Pseudosulfitobacter sp. DSM 107133: one gene and its partner. The protein of the gene in region 2 interacts with the protein of the main gene of each other region in a pairwise test. Links are inferred from orthologs where the notes say so. Each region holds a gene or a part of one and is shown on either strand. Other genes may lie near its edges. The genes, in order: dnaE and dnaQ.

Evidence for each region.
Region 1: the proteins of dnaQ (region 2) and dnaE interact in binary tests that used the Escherichia coli proteins (3 or more experiments, as listed by UniProt). The link is inferred for Pseudosulfitobacter sp. DSM 107133 from one-to-one orthologs.

What each region holds. Positions count from the first base shown.
Region 1 is NZ_CP085154.1:3,199,200-3,210,881, forward strand. What follows is about bases 5,187-9,278. They hold dnaE (DNA polymerase III subunit alpha), read right to left. Parts: upstream 8,903-9,278; coding sequence 5,387-8,902; downstream 5,187-5,386. Other genes in these bases: DSM107133_RS15990 (GNAT family N-acetyltransferase), read left to right, coding at 5,187-5,390; xdhA (xanthine dehydrogenase small subunit), read left to right, coding at 9,113-9,278. Also shown: DSM107133_RS15960 (TRAP transporter substrate-binding protein), read right to left, coding at 1-22; DSM107133_RS15965 (AbrB family transcriptional regulator), read left to right, coding at 517-1,614; hemE (uroporphyrinogen decarboxylase), read right to left, coding at 1,804-2,838; hemC (hydroxymethylbilane synthase), read left to right, coding at 2,905-3,891; DSM107133_RS15985 (fatty acid desaturase family protein), read left to right, coding at 4,009-4,953; more of DSM107133_RS15990, read left to right, coding at 4,950-5,186; more of xdhA, read left to right, coding at 9,279-10,504; xdhB (xanthine dehydrogenase molybdopterin binding subunit), read left to right, coding at 10,501-11,682. UniProt on the Escherichia coli protein: DNA polymerase III is a complex, multichain enzyme responsible for most of the replicative synthesis in bacteria. This DNA polymerase also exhibits 3' to 5' exonuclease activity. The alpha chain is the DNA polymerase catalytic subunit.
Region 2 is NZ_CP085154.1:39,992-50,580, forward strand. Bases 2,459-5,457 are described here. They hold dnaQ (DNA polymerase III subunit epsilon), read right to left. Parts: upstream 4,302-5,457; coding sequence 3,615-4,301; downstream 2,459-3,614. Other genes in these bases: DSM107133_RS00200 (FxsA family protein), read left to right, coding at 2,545-3,024; secB (protein-export chaperone SecB), read left to right, coding at 3,092-3,583; coaE (dephospho-CoA kinase), read right to left, coding at 4,294-4,887; DSM107133_RS00220 (shikimate dehydrogenase), read right to left, coding at 4,884-5,457. Also shown: DSM107133_RS00180 (MFS transporter), read left to right, coding at 1-152; DSM107133_RS00185 (Smr/MutS family protein), read right to left, coding at 163-750; DSM107133_RS00190 (MltA domain-containing protein), read right to left, coding at 747-1,739; DSM107133_RS00195 (Tim44/TimA family putative adaptor protein), read right to left, coding at 1,781-2,437; more of DSM107133_RS00220, read right to left, coding at 5,458-5,717; DSM107133_RS00225 (nucleoside triphosphate pyrophosphatase), read right to left, coding at 5,714-6,313; DSM107133_RS00230 (CopD family protein), read left to right, coding at 6,715-7,164; transcription termination factor Rho, read left to right, coding at 7,286-8,584; tRNA uridine-5-carboxymethylaminomethyl(34) synthesis GTPase MnmE, read left to right, coding at 8,603-9,883; tRNA uridine-5-carboxymethylaminomethyl(34) synthesis enzyme MnmG, read left to right, coding at 9,898-10,589. UniProt on the Escherichia coli protein: DNA polymerase III is a complex, multichain enzyme responsible for most of the replicative synthesis in bacteria. The epsilon subunit contain the editing function and is a proofreading 3'-5' exonuclease.

The DNA of each region.
Region 1 (11,682 bases), 3.2 Mb from region 2 along the record:
ATGATTTACGCGTGATGGTCATGGTCTTCCTCCCTTGTGACACGCTCTTGCGGCGTGCCTTTCGTGTGTCGTTGCAGCAAATTGGTAGGGCAAGGTTGTTGGGCTGTCACCCGATTTTGTAACCGTTGCCCTCTCCCACACCAAAGCTGCCGATCCAGTATTGTGCAAGATAGAACAAATACGGGCGATGCGCCGATCACAATATCAACAGCGAAACGCAAGATCCGCGCAAAGCTCCATATTTTCATAGTATATCCGAAAAAATCCGCCCAGAACACTAGGCATTATAATGCTATATATTCCCGGCCAAGGCGCATTTTCCCGGTGGAATCCCCTTTGTCCGCCCCCGCCAGAGCCGATTCACAGCCCGATCCTGCGCTTGGGCCATCACGGCACACAGCCTGAAAACCACCCCTCAACGATGTTTCGCAGCCTTTGCATATGGATCGGTCTGGAAGTCGGACGTCTTCTGGGTCCTAATGACAACGATCCGTTCAATTGCAGTGACCCAGATTCATGACGCTCGACTTTGCCGACTTGCGCACCGAGTTGCCCAAAACCGGGCTGACCCTGATAATCGGGGCGATCGGCGCGGCGCTGGCGGTCTGGCTGGGGTCGCCGCTGCCCTATCTTCTGGGATCCATGATCGTGGTCGGCGCGTGGGCGGTCTGGCGCAGTGCGGGCGTGCCGGACAACAGTGCGCGTCCGGTGCTGCAAACCCTGCGCAAGGCCTGCATTTCGCTGATCGGCGTGATGATCGGCGCGACCTTCTCGCCTGCGCTGCTGGAGCAATTGCCCCAATTGTGGATGTCGGTTCTGGCGGTGGTTCCCTTTGTCTGCGCCACCCATGCGCTAAGTTTCCTGATCTACCGCAGGCTTGCGGGTCTGGACCGCGTCACTGCCTTTTTTGCCGCCATGCCCGGTGGATTGATCGAAGCCGTGACACTGGGCGAAGCCGCAGGTGCCGACCCGCGTCTGCTGAGCACACAGCATTTCGCGCGCGTGGTTCTGGTGATTGTGGCAATCCCCACCGCCTATTATCTGGCCACCGGTGTCGTCGTCGGCAGCGCGGCAGGCCAATCGTTTGACAGCACGCCCGCAGGTCTGCTCGACATGGCAGAACTGGCGGTTCTCTGCGTTATCGGCATCTGGCTGGGGCGCACCTTGCGCCTGCCCGCGTCCTACATGATCGGGCCGATGCTGCTGAGCGCCATTGTCCACGGCACCGGCGTTCTGGACGTGGCAAGCCCCGGCTGGCTGCTGGCAGCGGCGCAATTGGTGATTGGTGCGGGCCTTGGCGTGCTGTTTGCCGGATCGTCATTGCGCAGTTTGGCGCGGGCCTTCGGATTCGGATGCATCAGCGTGGCCGCGATGCTGTCGGTGGCGGTGGCCTTTGCCGCGATGCTGGCACCATGGTCCAGCCTGCCGTTCATTGCGCTGGTGATCAGCCTTGCCCCCGGCGGCGTGACCGAAATGGGACTGGTGGCGCTGAGCCTGGGAATCAGCCCGGTGGCGATCACCGTGCACCATCTGTTCCGCATCGTGCTGGCGGTCGGCATTGCGGGCTGGGCCATGCCAAGGTTGCGTGCAAAAGAACCGGCATCTGCGCCGTAACAGGGGCAGACGGGCAAGCCGTTTGGCGATCCGTCTAATCCCGAAATGTTGGTGGTAAATGGTGGCGTGGGGGAGACTTGAACTCCCGACCTATCGATTATGAGTCGATCGCTCTAACCAACTGAGCTACCGCGCCATCGGCGTGCGAAGTATGACAGGCGCGCGGTCAGGTCAACCCTGAAACGCAGCTTATCCTTCACGAACTGTATCAATCATCAATTGTACGTTGTCAGGGTCGGCATCCGGCGTGATTCCATGGCCCAGATTGAAGATATGCGGGCCCTTGGAAAAGGCCTTCACAATCGCCCGCGTCTCGTCAACCAGCGCCTGACCACCCGTCACCATATGATGCGAGGCCAGATTGCCCTGCACGCAACCATCGACCTGCACGTTCGCGGCGGCCCAGTCGGGGGCCACGGAATTGTCCAACGCCACACAGTCCACGCCGGTTGCCTTGGCAAAGCCCACGTATTTCTCGCCTGCCTCGCGCGGAAAACCGATGATCGGAATGCCGGGGTGGCGCGCCTTGAGGGCTGCGGTGATCTGACGGGCAGGCTCCAGGCTGTACCGCTCGAAATCGGCGCCCTTCAGCGATCCGGCCCAGCTGTCGAAAATCTTGACCACTTCGGCACCGGCGTCGATCTGCGCCGACAGGTATTCGATGGTCGCGAGTGTGATCCGCTCGAGCAGCGCCTCGAACAGCGCCACGTTCCCGGCCTTCAGCGCGTGGGCCGGTCCCTGATCCGGGGTGCCCTTTCCGGCGATCATATAGGTGGCCACGGTCCACGGCGCGCCGGCAAAGCCGATCAGCGTGGTCTCGCGCGGCAATGCTTCGGTCAGCAGGCGCACGGTCTGGTAGATCGGCGACAGCGTTTCGTGGATGTCCGAAACCGGCCCCAGCTTGTCGAAATCCGCCTGCGTGGTGACCGTGCTCAGCCGCGGGCCTTCGCCGGTGACAAACCACAGGTCCGCACCCAGCGCCTGCGGCACCAGCAGGATGTCGGCAAACAGGATCGCGGCGTCGAATCCATAGCGGCGGATCGGCTGCAAGGTCACCTCGCAGGCCAGTTCGGGATTGTAGCACAGCGACAGGAAATCCCCCGCCTGTGCGCGCGTCGCCTTGTACTCGGGCAGATAGCGCCCCGCCTGCCGCATCATCCAGATCGGCGGCACGTCCAGCGTCTCGCCTGCAAGTGCGCGCAAAATCTTTTTGTTCCCGGTCATCCGCTGTCCCCTTGTTGTCAGGGGTGAGGTCTATTGGCGCGGGGCACTTGTCAAGTCGGGCCTGCAATGGCAGGACACCGTGACACACCTTTTTCCAACCAAAGGCCGCGCGACGTGACCCTGCCATCCCCCGACCGCCCCCTGAAAATCGGCACCCGTGGATCGCCGCTGGCGATGGCACAGGCCTATGAAACGCGCGACCGGCTGGCCGCCGCCTTTGATCTGCCGCAGGCGGCGTTCGAGATCGTGGTGATCAAGGTGACGGGGGACATGATCCAGGACCGCCCGCTGAAAGAGATCGGCGGCAAGGGTCTGTTCACCCGCGAGATCGAACAGGACCTGTCGGCAGGCAAGATCGACATCGCGGTGCATTCGATGAAGGACATGCCCACCGAGCAGCCTGCCGGCCTGCTGCTGGACACCTACCTGCCGCGCGAGGATGTGCGCGACGCCTTTGTCTCGCCCACCTACAGCGCCATTGCGGACCTGCCGCAGGGGGCCACCGTCGGCACCTCGTCCCTGCGCCGTCGCGCGCAACTGCTGCACCGCCGCCCCGACCTGAACGTGGTTGAATTTCGCGGCAACGTGCAAACCCGCCTGCGCAAGCTGGACGATGGCGTGGCCGTGGCGACGTTTCTGGCAACTGCGGGGCTAAACCGCCTGAACATGACAGAGGTGCCCGCCACCCCCATCGACCCCGCCGACATGCTGCCCGCCATCGCCCAGGGGGCCATCGGCATCGAGCGGCGCGAAAACGATCCCGCCACCGCGCAATTGCTGTTGGCCATCCACGACACCGCCACAGGCCAGCGACTCGCCGCCGAACGTGCCTTTCTCGCCACGCTGGACGGGTCGTGCGAAACCCCCATCGCCGGCCTTGCCCTGCTGGATGGCGACACGCTGACCCTGCGCGGCGAGGTCCTGCGCCCCGACGGGTCCGAGGCGATCAAGGGCACCCGTACCGGCCCTATAGCAACAGGTGCCGAGATGGGCCGCGATCTGGCCCAGGAGCTTCTGGCCAAGGCCGGTCCCGACTTCTTCGACTGGCACTAAACCCTTCATCTTGCCAGACAAACTCCGGGGACGGCGCGCCAGCGCCGGGGGCAGAGCCCCAAAGGCAACGTCGCGTCCTGCTTGACGCAAAGGGCCTGCACACCCCACGCTGGCCCCATGACACCCGGCAAAGCCTATCTGACCAGCGACGAGATTCGCCCCCTTGCCCGACGCTCGAACCTGATGGGCGCTTGGCTGGTGGCGCATTGCTGGGGCACGATTGTGCTGGCGATCGGCCTGTTCGCGCTGTGGCCCAATCCCGTGACCTTCCTGCTGGCGGTGATCCTGATCGGCTCGCGGCAACTGGGTCTGGCGATCCTGATGCACGAGGCCGCGCACAGCGCCCTGTTCAAATCCCGCTGGCTGAACGACCGGGTCGGCGAATGGCTGTGCGGCTGGCCGATCATGGCAGACCTGCACGCCTATCGGCACTATCACCTGACGCATCATCGTTTTACCCAGACCGACAAGGACCCCGACCTTGTCCTCAGCGAGAAGTTCCCGACCAGCCATGCCTCGATGCGACGCAAGTTTCTGCGCGATCTGACCGGGCAGACGGGGATCAGGCAACTGCTCGGGCAGATCACGATGTTCATCCGGCTCGCGGGCGACGACGACGCCATTGATGCGGCCAAATCGCAATCGGCGCAGGCGTTCAAATCCAACATGCTGGGCCGCGCCTTTCCGGTGTTCATCGGCATTGCCGTTGCCATCGGCCTGATCGGAGACTGGTGGTGGGGGCTGGCGTTCTGGTTGTTGCCCTATCTGACGTGGTTCCAGTTCGTCCTGCGCGTGCGCAACATCGCGGAACACGGCGCGGTCGAGCGGTCGGACAATCCGCTGCAGAACGTGCGCACGACCCATGCGGGCCCCGTCGCCCGCGCGCTGGTTGCGCCCTACTATGTCAACTATCATCTGGAGCATCACATGGTGATGCATGTGCCCTGCTGGCAATTGCACAAGATGCACGCGCTGCTGATGGACAAGGGGCTGGGCGACAGCATGCGCACCGCCCCCAGCTACCGCGCAGCGATGATGGAGGCGGGCTGGCGCAGTTCATGACCACGCGCCTGCTCACCTTGTCGGATTACGCGCAAGCGGCAGCCCTTCTGGCACATCTATCAGACGGTGATCCCGTCGCAGATGCCAAACAATTCGCCGGACTTCTTGACCACCCGGGCACATCGGTCTTTGGGACATTCGTGAACGAAACGCTTGCTTGCACCGTCACGCTTCACATTCTGCCCAACATGACCCGTGCAGGGCGCCCCTATGCCCTGATCGAAAACGTGGTAACACAACCGGCCATGCGGGGACTGGGGTATGCAAACACCACGATGCACGCCGCCACTGAGTCCGCCTGGGCGAAGAACGCCTACAAGATCATGCTGCTGACCGGTCAGGACACCGGCGCGCGCGGGTTTTATGAAAAATTGGGGTTTCGTGCCGACCAGAAGTTCGGAATGCAACTGCGCCGCCTCCCCCCGCGCCGGCCCTAGATCTCCTCGACCGAGACCACGCCACCCAGACTTTTGATTGCGCCCTTGATCTGCGGGTTCACCGGGAAATCATCGCCCAGTTCCACGTCAACCTCGCCGTTCAGCCCTGCGCCCATCAGGCACAGTTGCACCGGGCCGCGCCCGATGGCGCGCTGGCCCTGCGCCGCCCCTTCCAGCACCGAGGCAATCGAGCCGACCGCCCCTGCATCGTTGATGAACACGCGCAGCCCCATGCCGCCCACATCGGCCACCACCGCATCAATCGGCGCGACAGACCGCGCCAGCAGCTTCAACTGGTCGCTTTCCATCGTCGCCTCGGCGGTGATGATCACCTTGGCGCCGGTCACCAGAAAATCCTGCGATTTCTCCAGCGCTTCGGAAAACAGCGTGACCTCGTAGGCGCCGGTGGTGTCCGAAAGCTGCGCAAAGGCAAAGCGGTTGCCCTTGGCCGACTTGCGGATCTGACAGCCCGCGACCACGCCCGCCAGTTTGGCGTTCTTGGCCCCGCGCCGTTCCACATCGGCCAGCACCTCGTCCAGCGTCTGCACGCCCTTGCGTTTCAGCGCACCGGCGTAATCGTCCAGCGGGTGACCCGACAGGTAAAAGCCCACGGCCTTGAATTCTTCGCTCAGCCGTTCGGCGGGCAGGTAATCGTCACCCGGCATCATCCGTGGTTCGGGCAGGTCATCACCTGCTTCGCCGAACAGCGACACCTGATTGGAATTCTTCTGATCGTGGATCGCGGCGGAATATTGCACCAGCGCGTCCAGCGCATCGAACACCCGGCGGCGGTTGTTGTCGAGCTGGTCGAACGCCCCCGAACGCGCCAGCATTTCCAGCGGACGCTTGCCCACACGCTTCAGATCGACGCGGCGTGCCAGATCAAAGAGCGTGGCAAAGGGCTTGTCCACGCCGTCCACCTTGCGCCCTTCGGTCACCAGCTTCATCGCCTCGACGCCCACGTTTTTCAGCGCGCCCAGCGCATAGACCAGCGCGCCGTCGACCACTTTGAACGTCGCATCAGAGCGGTTCACACAGGGCGGCACCCACGGCAGGCCCATTGCCTTGCGGACCTCTTCGAAATAAATCGCCAGCTTGTCGGTCAGGTGGATATCGCAGTTCATCACACCGGCCATGAACTCGACCGGATGGTTCGCCTTGAGCCATGCGGTCTGATAGCTGACCACCGCATAGGCCGCCGCGTGGGATTTGTTGAAACCGTAGTTGGCGAATTTGTCGAGAAGGTTCCAGACCTCCATCGCCTTGTCCTTGTCGACGCCATTGGCCTTGGAACCTTCCAGGAACTTGGGCCGCTCGGCGTCCATCGCTTCCTGAATTTTCTTACCCATCGCACGGCGCAACAAGTCGGCACCGCCAAGGCTGTAGCCCGCCATTTCCTGCGCGATCTGCATCACCTGTTCCTGATAAACGATGATGCCCTGGGTCTCGTCCAGAATATGGTCGATGGTCGGGTGCAGGTTCTCGCGCTCGCGCTGGCCGTTCTTGACCTCGCAATAGGTCGGGATGTTTTCCATCGGACCGGGACGATACAGCGCCACAAGGGCCACGATGTCCTCGATACAGGTCGGCTTCATCCTTTTCAGCGCGTCCATCATGCCGCTGGATTCCACCTGGAACACGGCGACGGTCTTGGCAGCGGCGTAGAGCTTGTAGGAGGCCTCGTCATCCAGCGGGATGGCGTTGATGTCGTTCTCGGTCCCCGGCGCGGGTTCATAAAGCTGCGTGCCATCCGCCGAGGTGTGCAGGTCGCGCCCCGCGCCCCGGATCTGGTCCACAGCGTTCTGGATCACGGTCAGGGTTTTCAGGCCCAGAAAGTCGAACTTGACCAGACCGGCCTGTTCGACCCATTTCATGTTGAACTGCGTTGCGGGCATGTCAGACCGCGGGTCCTGGTACAGCGGCACCAGCGCATCCAGCGGACGGTCACCGATCACAACACCGGCGGCGTGGGTCGATGCGTTGCGCAACAATCCCTCGACCTGCTGGCCGTAATCCAGCAGCCGTTTGACCACCTCTTCGTTGCGCGCCTCGTCGCGCAGGCGCGGCTCGTCGATCAGCGCCTTGGCGATGCTGACGGGTTTGACCCCCTCGACCGGAATCAGTTTCGACAGCCGGTCAACCTGCCCGTATGGCATCTGCAACACACGCCCGATGTCGCGCACCGCCGCCTTGGACAAGAGCGCACCGAATGTGATGATCTGCCCCACCTTGTCGCGGCCATATTTCTGCTGCACATAGCGGATCACCTCTTCGCGGCGGTCCATGCAAAAGTCGATGTCAAAGTCGGGCATGCTGACCCGTTCGGGGTTCAGGAACCGTTCGAACAGCAGCGCATAGCGCAGCGGGTCAAGGTCGGTGATGGTCAGCGCATAGGCCACAAGGCTGCCCGCCCCCGACCCACGGCCCGGGCCCACGGGGATATTCTCGTCCTTGGCCCATTTGATGAAATCGGCAACGATCAGGAAGTAGCCGGGGAACCCCATGCCTTCGATGATGTCCAGCTCGAAATCCAGCCGCTTCTGGTAGTCTTCCACCGAGGCCGCGTGCGGGATCACCGCCAGCCGCGCTTGCAGGCCCTCGTTGGCCTGACGGCGCAGCTCGACCACCTCGTCATCGGCAAACTTCGGCAGGATCGGATCGCGGCGATAGGCCATGAAGGCGCAGCGTTTGGCAATCTCGACCGTGTTCTGCACCGCTTCCGGCAAGTCGGCAAACAGCGTCACCATCTCGGATTGCGATTTGAAATAATGCTGGTTGGTCAGGCGGCGGCGGTCCTGCTGCTGGTCGACATAGGCGCCCTCGGCAATACAGATCAGCGCGTCATGCGCCTCGTACATATCCGAGGCAGGGAAATAAACGTCGTTGGTGGCGACCAACGGCAACTCCATCGCATAGGCCATCTCGACAAACGGCCGCTCGGTCAGCTTTTCCGCGTCGGGCTGGCCGTCCGGTCCGGGATGGCGCTGCAATTCGACATACAAACGCTGCGGGAATGCCGCCGCCAGCCGGTCCATCATCGCCTGTGCCGCCGGGCGCTGGCCTGCACGCAAAAGCTGGCCCACGGGCCCCTCCGGCCCGCCGGTTAAACAGATCAGACCCGCCGAAAGTGCCTCAAGCTCGTCCAGCGTGACCTGCGGCAATTGCCCGTCGCCCTTGAGGTACAGGCACGAGTTCAGCTTCATCAGGTTTTCGTAACCCGTCTCGTTCTGGGCCAGCAGCACCAGTCCCGCAGGCAGGCGCGGACGGTCGCCGGGGCGGGTCTCGACCCAAGTCACATCCACCTGACAGCCGATGATCGGCTGGATGCCCGCCCCCGACAGGGTCACGGAATATTCCAGTGCCGCGAACATGTTATTGGTGTCAGTCAGCGCCAGCGCGGGCATGTCGTGCTTTTTGCACAGGTCGGGCAGCTTTTTCAGCCGCAGCGCGCCCTCCAGCAGGGAATACTCGGAATGGGTGCGCAGGTGAATGAATCGGGGATCATTTGACATGGCGCAACCCTAACCCCGCCCCGCACCCCCTGCCAGAGCGATGACGCATTTTGCGCCACTTTACGGCACCTGTTTCAGGGTCCCGCGCCAAAACTCTTGCAATGCAAGGCTTTGCCCGCCTAGGCTGATTGCCAACACGCCCGCGCGCCGTCTACGCCACATCGACGTCGCGCCTTGTCGGGCCTTGGTAGGGTGGCAGGTCAGAACCACATGAACGTGTCTTTTCGTCTGAACGGAGAGGACGTCACGGCGACAGATGTCACCCCCACGACGACACTCCTCGACTGGCTGCGCGAAACGCGCGGCCTGACCGGCACCAAGGAAGGCTGCAACGAAGGCGATTGCGGGGCCTGTTCGGTGATCGTCACCGATGCCGACAGCGCCCGCCCGCTGAACGCCTGCATCCTGTTCCTGCCACAACTGCAGGGCAAAGCCATTCGCACCGTCGAAGGTATCAGCGCCCCCGATGGCACCCTGCACCCGGTGCAACAGGCGATGATCGACCACCATGGATCGCAATGCGGATTCTGCACGCCCGGATTTATCACCACGATGGCGGCCAACCACCTGAACGGACGCACCGACCATGACACCGCGCTGGCGGGCAACCTGTGCCGCTGCACCGGCTATGCCCCGATCGTCCGCGCCGCAAAAGCGGCCCAAAGCGCCCCCGTCCCCGCCCATATGCACGACACCCCGCTTCTTTTGGCCCCAAATATCCCGGGGGAGCCGCAGGCGGGGGCAGCGCCCCCAAGCCACCCCACAACCCTCGACGCCTTTGCCGACTGGTACGCCGCCCACCCCGACACCACGCTGATCGCGGGTGCCACGGATGTGGGCCTGTGGGTGACCAAACAAATGCGTGATCTGGGGCAGACCGCGTTCCTGAGCCATGTGGACGGCCTGCGCGGTGTGACGGTCAGCGACGACGTGATCACCATCGGCGCGATGACCACTCTGTCGGACTTGCACCCCGTTATGGCCGAACACCACCCGACCTTTGCCGAGCTGATCCGCCGCTATGGATCCGCGCAGGTGCGCAATGCTGCGACCATCGGCGGCAATGTCGCCAACGGCTCGCCCATTGGCGACGGGCCACCGGCGCTGATCGCGCTGGATGCGACGCTGCACCTTCAACGCGGTGCAGAAACGCGCAGCCTGCCCATTGTCGATTTCTTCATCGACTACGGCAAACAGGACCGCCAAAAGGGCGAATTCCTGACCCACATCACCCTGCCACGGGGTGCAGACCACCTGCGCTGCTACAAGCTGTCGAAACGGTTTGATCAGGACATTTCCGCCGTTTGCGGATGCTTCTGGATTGAAGTTGCGGATGGCACGGTCAAAACCGCCCGTCTTGCCTTTGGCGGCATGGCCGCAACCCCGAAACGCGCGCACAAGGCCGAAGCGGCGCTGACCGGCCAGCCGTGGAGCCACGACACTGTCCGCGACGCAATGGCCGCACTGACGCAAGACTTTACCCCCCTCTCCGACATGCGCGCCAGTGCCGCCTACCGGATGGAGGCCGCGCAGAACATGCTGCTGCGGGCATGGTCCGAAGACCAAGGCGCGCCAACATCGGTGCTGGAGGTCCGCGCATGAGTGTCGCCCGACCCCTGCCCCACGACGCCGCCCGCCTGCATGTGACGGGGGCCGCCCGCTATGTCGATGACATCCCAACGCCTCGGGATACGCTGCATCTGGCCTTTGGCACCAGCACCGTCGCTGCCGGAACGCTGACTGCGCTCGACCTTGAGGCGGTGCGCGCCGCCCCCGGTGTGGTTGCGGTGATGACGGCTGCCGATCTGCCCTTTGACAACGATGTGTCGCCCTCGAACCATGACGAGCCGCTGCTGGCGACGGATGCTGTGCACTATCTTGGCCAGCCGCTGTTTCTGGTCATCGCCACCAGCCACGGTGCCGCGCGCCGCGCGGCGCGTCTGGGCGATGCCACGATCGAAAAGACCACCCCGATCCTGACCATAGAACAGGCTGAAGCCGCCGACAGCCGGTTCGAGGACGGCCCACGCATCTATGCGCGCGGCGATCTCGACGCAGGCTTTGCCGATGCCCCGCACCGTCTGTCTGGCGTGATGGAGATCGGCGGGCAGGAACACTTTTACCTCGAAGGGCAAGCTGCGCTCGCCCTGCCCGGTGACAACGGCGACATGCATGTGCATTCGTCCACCCAGCACCCGTCGGAAATCCAGCACAAGGTGGCCGAGGCCATCGGGCAGCACATGCACGCCGTGCGGGTCGAGACGCGGCGCATGGGCGGCGGGTTTGGGGGCAAGGAAAGCCAGGGCAACGCGCTTGCGGTTGCCTGCGCGATAGCCGCCCGCGCGACGGGCCGCCCCTGCAAGATGCGCTATGACCGTGATGATGACATGATCATCACCGGCAAGCGCCACGATTTCCGCATCACCTATGACGTGGCTTATGACGACGCGGGGCGCATTCTGGCGCTGGACGTGCGCCACGACACCCGCTGTGGCTGGGCGATGGACCTTTCGCTGCCGGTGGCAGACCGCGCGATGCTGCACGCCGACAATGCCTATCACCTGCCTGCGGTGCGTATCACCAGCCACCGCTGGAAAACCAACCACCAGTCCGCCACCGCCTTTCGCGGCTTTGGCGGGCCGCAGGGGATGCTGGGGATGGAGCGGATCGTCGATCACGTGGCCCATGCCCTGCGCGCCGATCCGACGGCGGTGCGGCGGGCAAACTTTTATGCCTCCGGCGGGGATATTTCCGGCCAAAAGATACAGACCACACCCTAC
Region 2 (10,589 bases):
TGGGGTCTGCCTTAGGTCCGGGCATCACGGGCATAATGATCGACGCGGGCGTAACCCTGAATGTGCAATATCTGGGGATCGCCGCCTATTTCATCTTTACGTCCGTAATGGTCGGGCTGGGCATCGCCCGCACCCGTGCCGAGGTGCCCTAGGGTCCAGACCCTAGCGCCGCTTGCGCAGGTAAACGTAATAGGCCCCCGTGCCCCCGTGGCGTATGTTGGCCGGGGTAATCTGCAAAACCGCCTGTGCCAGGGGGGCCATGGACAGCCATTGCGGCACCTGATGGCGCAATACGCCAAAGCGCACAGGGATCGGCCCACCCTCGTCGCGGGCCTTGCCCTTGCCGGTGATTACCAGAACCAGCCGTTTGCCCGATGCCTGCGAAGACAGAATGAACCGTGTCAGCGCCGGATGCGCGTGATCCAGCGTCATACCATGCAGGTCGATGCGCCCCTCTGGCTTCAGCTTGCCCCGCTTCATCTGGTCAAAGGCTTTGCGGTCCATCCGCACCTGTGCCTGCGACAGACGTTCGGCCACCGGGCGCAACACATCGCGGGTGATGACGGGTTGGCTGTTGAATGCAGGTTTGGGCACCGTTTCAAACCTTGGCGCAACACGCGGCTGCGGCGGATCGACTCGCGTGACCTCAAGCGCCTGCTTCATCGCGGCACCTGTGTCCAGTCGCTCGGCTTTTTCGGTGACCTTGCGCCACAACTCAAGCTCGTCGGGTTTCAACCGTCGCCGTGTCATATCGCGCTTTCAGGCAGCATGGCATAGGCGCGCTGGATGGGCAGCAGCACATACATCCGTCCCGGATCACGCAGCTTGCCTGCCGCGCGCCCTGCCTTGTCACCGGTACCAAAGAACACATCGGCGCGCTGCGCGCCCTTGATCGCCGATCCGGTATCTTGCGCGATCATCAGGCGGCGCAGTGGAAGCGCACCATCCTTTTCAATCCACACCGGCGCACCCAACGGCACAAAGGACGGATCAACCGCGATCGACCGCATCGTGGTAATCGACCTGTTCATCGCACCCAGCGGGCCACGGTCGGCAGGCACTTCGCTGACTTCACGGAAAAACACATATGAATCATTGTGGTACAACAGTTCGCGCCCGTCATCGGGATTGCGGCGCACCCAGTTCTTGATCACATCTGCGCTGACCTGATGGGCGTTATAGGTGCCGCGTCGCACCAGTTCGGCCCCGATGGAACTGTAATCACGGCCATTCGAGCCTTCGTAGCCGACCCGCAGAAAAGAACCATCCGGCAGGCGGATACGGCCAGAGCCCTGAATTTGCAGAAAGAACAACTCGACCGGGTCATCAACCCAGGCGATCTCTAACCCGCGCCCTGACATTGTGTCGCCGTCCAGAATGTCGCGTCTGGTCAGCCATGGACGGTTCACGCGGGCTTCGGGTGGCATGGAATAGACAGGAAAGCGAAAGCGCGGCGTTTGATGGCGCGATCCATCCAGTTCCGGTTCGAAATAGCCGGTAAACAAGCCATCATTGCCATCTTCGATCAGCACGGGACGGAACAGCAGTTCGAAGAAAGCGCGCGGCTCGGGATTTTGAGAGGCAAAGGCGCACAGGGCGCGCCAGTCCGGGTCTTTCAAATCCTGACAGGTGTTTTTGAATACGGCCAAAGCCGTGGCGTGGTCATCGGTCGCCCAGCCTTGCAGCTGGTCAAAACCAACGACCTGCACCCGTGTTTCTGACTGAACCGGTTGTGTCATCGCCGCCCCCGTAAGGATGCTGGCGACAACCCACCGCCAGATCACGCGTCTGTGGAAACCAGCAGCCAATTTGGATCATCCGAACCCATGGTCCGCGCAAAAGACCATGTGTCTTTCTGGCGTTTGATTTCGGTTGTGCTGCCCTCAACGATATCGCCGCCCTTGTCACGCACGGCAGAGGTCAGTTCGGCGACGAAACGTATGGTCAATTCAGCCTCGTTTGTTGCAGAGTCAAAGGTGGCTTCGGTCAGCTTGACCTCGCTGATGCCGATAAAGTTGACATCGATGGTCAGCCCCTGATCTTCGCGCGCGGCCACGCCGTCGACAAAGCTTTCATAGATCTCTTCGGACAGGAACGGCTGGATCTGCGCCAGCTCGCCCTTTTCATAGCCCAGAACGATCATTTCATAGGCACCGCGCGCGCCGCCGAGGAAATCCGACACGTTGAACGACGGTTCGACCCGTTTCATACCGGCCAGCGCTTTGGCGTCGTCACTGTCTTCGGGAACGTGATCGGTGATGTCCAGATCGGGACCACCTTCGATCACGGCGAATTCCGGGCGCGTCGCATCTGTCGCCTGTTTGCTCACCGGCGGCTTTTCAAAGCCGTCACGGGTGCCCAGGACACTTTTCAGACGCAGAATCAGAAAAATGGCGATGCCAGCCAGAACCAACAATTGGATTAGGGGCGTTTGCATTGAAAATAACCTCTTTCAGGCGGAAAAGTGGTAACCCGCGTTGTTGAGCATTATGTAGGTGCTGAGGCGCACCAAGTCCACCGCGCCCACAGGAAAGGATCGTTTGTATGTGGTTGTTTTTGGCATTTCTCGCCGTGCCATTGATCGAGATTACGCTTTTTATTCAGATCGGTGGTGTCATCGGGCTGGGCTGGACCCTGTTTATTGTCATCGCCACCGCCATTCTGGGCACCTATCTGCTGCGTCAACAAGGTATGCGTACTCTTGAAAAACTGCGCACCTCGGTGAACGAGCTGAATGACCCGACCGAACCGCTGGTGCATGGGGCGATGATCCTGTTTGCAGGCGCATTGTTGCTGACACCGGGGTTCTTTACCGACGCCGTGGGCTTTTCGCTGATGATCCCGCAAGTGCGGTCGTGGATGTTTCAGGCCATGCGTAGCCGGATCACCGTTTCGGGGTTTGCCACCGGCCCGCAACATGCGCAGCGCCAAGCCCAGCGCCCCGATGTGATTGATGCCGATTATCAGGACGTTACCCCCGACCGGCAAGAACCCAAGGGGCCATCGGGCTGGACCAAGCCGTAAGGCATGGCATTGAGCACCGACCGGCAACCTGCTATTGCGGGAAAAAGTTATTCAACAGGAGAATTCAATGGCTGAAACAGACGGTCAGGCACCGCAGCAACCGGCGCAACCGCAGATGCGCATATTGGGCCAATTCATTCGGGATATCTCGTTTGAAAACATCATGGCGCAAAAAGGCGCACCACAGGATGTGCAACCCGACGTGCAGGTTCAAGTCAACCTTGATGCCAAAAAGCGTACCGCAGAGAACCAGTATGAATCTGCCATCAAGCTGAACGTCACATCCAAAGCCAAAGACGGTGACGCCACGCTGTTCGTTCTGGAAATCGACTATGTCGGTATTTTCCACATCGAAAACGTGCCCGAAGACCAGATGCATCCGTTTCTTCTGATCGAATGCCCGCGCATGATTTTCCCATTCCTGCGCCGCGTGGTCAGCGACATCACCCGCGACGGTGGTTTCCCGCCGCTGAACCTGGAAAACATTGATTTTATTGCCATGTATCGCAATGAAATCGCGCGTCGTCAGGCGGAAAACCCGCCCAAAGCCGACGCTTGATCTGATAAACGCTGAGGGCCGATTGCGGCCTTCAGCGTTTCGCCCATAAAGCTGCGTCACCCATTTTCTCGACAAATGTAGCGTGCGCCCGTGCTTCTTCCTCTGTAATCCGAGACGGCAGCGCGGCGGGGCGCGGCTTGGGTGTCCAGTCGGGCACATCGGTTTGCGTTTTTTGCGAACCGCTTGCGGACAGCCCGAAATCAGGTTGCCGCCCGCCGATCAGCTCCAGATAAACCTCGGCCAGAATTTCACTGTCCAGCAAGGCGCCGTGCAGGGTTCGCGCATCGTTGTTGATGCCAAAACGGCGACACAGCGCATCAAGCGACGCGGGCGAGCCGGGAAAGCGTTTGCGCGCGATTTCCAGCGTGTCGATGGCGCGGTCATAGGGGATTTGGGGCAGGTTCATCCATTGCAGCTCGGCGTTCAAAAACTTCATGTCAAAGGCCGCGTTGTGGATCACCAGCTTGGCATCGCCGATAAAGTCCAGGAATGCCTGACCGACGGCCGCAAACTTGGGCTTGTCACGCAGGAAATCATCCCCCAACCCGTGCACCTGAAATGCCTCGTCGGGCATCGAGCGTTCGGGGTTGATGTATTGGTGATAGGTCTTGCCTGTTGCCATATGTCCCATCAGCTCGACCGCGCCGATCTCGACGATGCGATCTCCGCTGAACGGATCAAAGCCGGTGGTTTCAGTGTCCAGAACGATCTCACGCATCTTGTAAACCTGCCTTGATTGTCTGCACGATGGCCTGCACCTGCGCGCGGGCGTGATCCATCGTATCGGTGATGACGACATAGTCGGCCCGCGCGACCTTGTCATCGTTGGGCATTTGTTTTGCCTTGATCTGCTCGAACTGGGACAAGGTCATAGTGCCACGGTCCAGAACCCGTTTTTGCTGTATTTCAGCTGGAACAGAGACACATACAACGGCATCCATCGCCTTGTTCCCGCCGGTTTCAAACAGCAGGGGGATGTCGAACACCAATATGTCGGATTGCGCCGCGTCGATGAATTCCTGCCGGTCTTTTCCCACCAGCGGATGCACGATTTTCTCGATCCGCACCAGCAATCCCGGATCCTCGGCGATCAACGCACGCAGTGACGGACGCGACACGGCATTGTCGATCACCGCGCGCGGTTCCAGCGCGCGCATCGGCTCAACCGCGCTGCCGCCTTTGGCATAGATCCGGTGCACGGCGGCATCGGCATCCCAAACGTCACAGCCTGCCTCGGCGAACAATTTCGCGGTGGTCGATTTGCCCATGCCAATCGACCCGGTCAGCCCCAAACGAAAGCTCATCGCAAGGCCGCCGCGCGCGCTGCGCTGTCGACAACCGGACGCTGTCCGAACCAGCGTTCGAAGCCCGGCACAGCCTGATGCAAGAGCATGCCCAAACCATCCACCACCACACAGCCCTGCTCTTCAGCAGTGACCAGCAGCCTGGTCTTGAGCGGTGTATAAACCAGATCAGTCACCACCGTGCCGCGCCGCAACCCGTCCAGCGGAACCCGCAGTTCCGATTTTCCGATCATGCCAAGCGAAGTGGTGTTCACCGTCAACACCGCATCGTCCAGCATATTACCGGCCTGCACCCAGTCATAAACCTGCACCCGGCTGCCAAAGTCGGACGCCAGCCGTTCCGCCCGCACACGGGTGCGGTTGGTCAGCATGATTTCAGGCACCCCTGCGTCCAGCAGCGACGCCACAACCGCGCGCGCAGCACCGCCCGCCCCCAGAACAGCGGCCGGGCCAGATTGCGGCACCCAACCCGGCGCGCCGGACTTCAGGTTTTCCAGAAACCCGTAACCGTCTGTATTGTCGGCCTGAATCTTACCGTCTTTGCGAAAGATAATCGTGTTCGCCGCGCCAATCAGCGTTGCGCGATCGGTCACCAGATCGGCAATCTGCATCACGGCTTCTTTGTGGGGAATGGTGATGTTTACCCCGACAAAGCCCATGCCGGGAAGGGTGCGCAAAACCTGTTCCAGATTTTCCGGCTCGACATGCAAGGGGATGTAATACCCCTTCAGCCCCAAAGTTTTCAGCCAGTGGTGCTGCAACTGTGGTGATTTGGAATGGGCAACAGGCGCGCCGATCACGCCTGCCAGTGGAATTTTCGTATCAGTCACGCCTGAAGAACTCCTCGGACTGTGAGAAAGGCCAGAAGCTGTAAAAGTGGCATACCCAGCACGCTAAAGTAATCCCCTTCGATGCTGGCCATCAACCGCACCCCTTCTTCTTCTATCTTATAGCCGCCGACGCTGTGGCGGATGCTGTCCCAGTTGCGGTCAACATAGTCATGTACATAGGCATCCGACGCTTCGCGCATACGCACGCGCACCTGTCCGATGTGGCGCCAAATCGGTTCGCCGTTCTCACAGATCACCGCAGCCGACAACAAGCTGTGTGTATCGCCGCGCAGGGTGGTCAACTGTGCCACGGCCTGTTCGGGCGTTTCCGGTTTCGACAGCAACGTGCCACGGTGGTCCAGCACCTGATCGCAGCCCAACACAAATGTACCCGGCATCTTGTCGCTGATCTTGCGTGCTTTGATCTCGGCCAGAGTATCCGCAATGTCGCGCGGCCTGGCCTGTTCGGCCAGCATTCCCGCCTTAACACTTTCTTCATCAACGCGTGGTTTCATGACCTCAAAGGCGACACCTGCCTGTGTCAGCATTTCCGCCCGAATGGACGACCCAGAGGCAAGGATGATGGACTGTGGCATGTGGATAACCTTGTGCGAAAACCATGTGCAGCGCGTTGGTCCTTTTGTGGGAATTCTGCGCAGCGGGTTCAATCCCGAATTTCGCCGGCTTTTTGCCCGGCTTCACCGCCGTTGTACCCCCATGCACAAGGATAAGACAGCACCTGTTGGCGAAGATGTTATTGTTACAGTCTCCACAAAGTTATCCACACACCGTAGTGAAATTATCAGGTTTAATCATTTGAAATTAAATGATTATTTTTCCATTCTGCTTTGGTGGCAAATTCAGGGTAAAGTTTTCCCACTGTGCATAACCCGGTGTACGAACCATTAATCCACAGATTTCAAAGCCCCTACTTAATCATCAACCTTTCTTTTCTCTTCTATTTATTATTAGTAAGAGACCAAGAGCAGGGGGCCCCATGATCGACATTCTGAGCAACTGGTATCCCTACATCAAAGCGTTGCACATCATGTCAGTGATCGCGTGGATGGCTGGGTTGTTCTATCTGCCGCGTCTGTTCGTGCATCACGTCGAAACAGCCGGCCTGAGCGGGCCCAGCCATGACCTGTTCCTGATGATGGAAGAAAAATTGCTGCGGGTGATCATGAACCCCGCAATGATCTCGACCTGGCTCTTTGGCCTGCTGCTGGTGATGACACCGGGGATCGTCGGCTGGGATATGGTCTGGCCGTGGACCAAAGGGCTGTCGGTTCTGGCAATGACAGGGTTTCACATGTGGCTGGCACGCCAACGCAAGAACTTTGTCGCGGGCGAGGGGCTGAAAACCGGCCGCACCTATCGCATGATGAACGAGCTGCCAACGCTGCTGATGATCGTTATTGTACTGTCTGTGGTCGTGAAGTTCTGATTTTATTGACTCCGGCACCGCTTTTGCCTATCTGAGCGTAAGCACCCCGTTCGGGGACCGCATCTAGCGATATATTTTTGATTTGGGACAGCCAGGTTTGCGCCGGCTGCGACGTGTTTGCATGACAACTGAAACAATCGAAGCAACTGAAACAGTTGAATGCCTGACGTTGGCCGAGTTGAAGGCCAACAGCCCCAAAGATCTGCTGGCGATGGCCGAAGAGCTTGAGATCGAGAACGCCTCGACCATGCGCAAGGGCGAAATGATGTTCCAGATCCTGCGCGAACGCGCCGATGAAGGCTGGGATGTCTCCGGCGACGGCGTGCTGGAAGTGCTGCAAGACGGTTTCGGTTTCCTGCGCTCGCCCGAGGCTAACTATCTGTCCGGTCCCGACGACATCTATGTGTCGCCCGAGATGATCCGCAAATATTCGCTGCGCACCGGCGACACCATCGACGGCGGTATTCGCGCGCCGGACAATGATGAACGCTATTTCGCGTTGACAGATGTGGCGAACATCAACTTCGAAGATCCCGAAAAGGCCCGTCACAAGATCGCCTTTGACAACCTGACGCCGCTGTACCCCGACGAGCGCCTGACCATGGAAACCGACGAACCCGCGACCAAGGACCGGTCGGCGCGGATCATCGACCTGGTGTCGCCCATCGGCAAAGGCCAGCGGTCGCTGATCGTGGCGCCGCCGCGCACCGGTAAAACGGTTCTGTTGCAAAACATCGCCAACAGCATCGAACGCAACCACCCTGAATGCTACCTGATTGTTCTGCTGATCGACGAGCGGCCTGAAGAGGTCACCGACATGCAGCGTTCGGTCAAGGGCGAGGTTATCAGCTCGACCTTTGACGAACCCGCAACGCGCCACGTCGCCGTGTCGGAAATGGTCATCGAAAAGGCCAAGCGTCTGGTCGAGCACAAACGCGACGTGGTGATCCTGCTGGATTCGATCACCCGTCTGGGCCGCGCGTTCAACACCGTCGTGCCGTCGTCGGGCAAGGTTCTGACCGGTGGTGTGGATGCAAATGCCCTGCAACGCCCGAAGCGTTTCTTCGGTGCTGCACGGAACATCGAAGAGGGCGGCAGCCTGACCATCATCGCGACTGCGCTGATCGACACCGGCAGCCGCATGGACGAGGTGATTTTTGAAGAGTTCAAAGGCACCGGTAACTCGGAAATTGTGCTGGATCGCAAGATCGCGGACAAACGCGTGTTCCCGGCCATCGACATCCTGAAATCCGGCACCCGGAAAGAAGAGCTGTTGGTCGACAAAATCGATCTGGCCAAAACCTTTGTCCTGCGCCGCATTCTGAATCCGATGGGCACCACCGACGCCATCGAATTCCTGATTTCGAAGTTGAAGCAGACCAAGACAAATTCGGATTTCTTCGATTCCATGAACACCTGACCCTTGGGGGCGTGACCGATGGATACGATTTTCGCCCTTGCGACGGCGCAGGGCCGCGCAGGCGTGGCCGTTGTGCGCGTGTCGGGACCGTCAGCGCATAACGTCGGCCGCTTGTTGTGCGAGAGCCTTCCCGATGCGGGAAGCTTTGCTGTTCGCGCTCTGCGATCCGGCGGCGAGCTGTTGGATCGTGCGCTGGTGCTGACTTTTGCTGCGCCACACAGTTTCACCGGCGAGGATGTGATCGAATTGCATCTGCACGGCAGCATTGCGATCATTCAAAGGGTGCTGACCGCCTTGGGTGATTTCGATGGTGTGCGTCTGGCCGAACCGGGTGAATTCACCCGCCGGGCTTTGGAAAACGGCAAGATGGATCTGGCGCAAGTCGAAGGTCTGGCCGATCTGATAGATGCCGAAACCGAATTCCAGCGCGCCCAGGCCATGCAAACGGTCGAAGGGGCGTTAAGCAATGTGGTCGAAGAGTGGCGCGCGCGATTGATACATGCGGCGTCATTGCTTGAGGTGACAATTGATTTCGCGGACGAGGATGTGCCTGTCGATGTTGCGCCCGAGGTTACCGGACTGTTGGCAGATGTGATTGCGCAGGTTTCTGACGAGGTGTCTCGATCTTATATAGGTGAACGTGTGCGCGTCGGGTTCGAGGTGGCGATTGTTGGGCTGCCGAATGCCGGAAAATCAACTCTTCTCAATGCGTTAGCTGGACGTGATGCAGCGATTACGTCAGAATATGCGGGCACCACCCGCGATGTTATCGAAGTGCGGATGGATCTGGATGGATTGCCGGTCACGTTCCTTGATACCGCAGGCCTGCGCGAAAGCGACGATCATGTGGAAGCAATCGGGATTGAACGGGCGATTGCACGTGCCAGTAAAGCGGACCTGCGCGTGTTCCTGACGGATGATGTAACCGAATTGCCTCTTACGCCCTCACCGCACGATATTGTCGTGGCGCCAAAAGCGGATTTGCGCAGCGATGGGACAGGTGTTTCCGGTATCACCGGCGCGGGTTTGACTGTTCTTGTTCAGGATGTGAAGGCAGTCTTTTCCGGAATGGTCGCACAGGCCGGCCTGACGTCGCGCGTGCGTCACCGCACCTCGCTGCAATCCGCCGTCGCGGCATTGGAGCATGCGTCGCGCCTCGTCAATCAGGGACCAGAGGTATATGATTTTGCAGCAGAGGAACTTCGCACAGCGATTCGAAGTCTTGAGTTTCTTGTTGGACGTATCGACGTAGAGAATCTACTGGATGAGATCTTTTCCAGTTTTTGTTTGGGCAAATGACAGGAGTGTTTCACGTGAAACATTTTGACGTTGTGGTTATTGGTGGCGGTCACGCGGGCGCGGAAGCTGCCCATGCGGCTGCACGCATGGGTGCCAATACGGCGCTCGTGACCATGAACCTGTCTGGAATTGGCGTAATGTCCTGCAATCCCGCGATTGGTGGCTTGGGCAAGGGGCATCTTGTGCGTGAAATCGACGCTATGGATGGCGTTATGGGCAAGGTTGCGGACAAAGCGGGTATCCAGTTTCGCTTGCTCAATCGGCGCAAGGGCCCGGCTGTTCAGGGCCCGCGTGCGCAAGCGGATCGGGAGATCTATCAACGCGAAATGCTGGCCGCTACAATGTTGCAGACGAATTTGACCATTGTTGAAGGCGAGGTTGTCGATCTCAAAATGTCCGGTCAGCGTGTCACCGGGGTGGAACTGGCAGACGGCACACTTGTAGAGTCCACCGTGGTAGTCTTGACGACGGGCACATTTTTGCGCGGTATCATCCATATTGGCGACGAAAGACGATCTGGCGGCCGAATGGGTGACAAAGCATCTGTCCGTTTGGCAGAGAGGATCGACGCTTTTGGACTTCCGTTGGGCCGATTGAAAACAGGTACACCGCCACGTCTGGATACACGCACGATCAACTGGGACATTCTGGAAGAACAACAGGGTGACGAAGACCCCGCATTTTTCTCGTTCGAAACAACAAGATT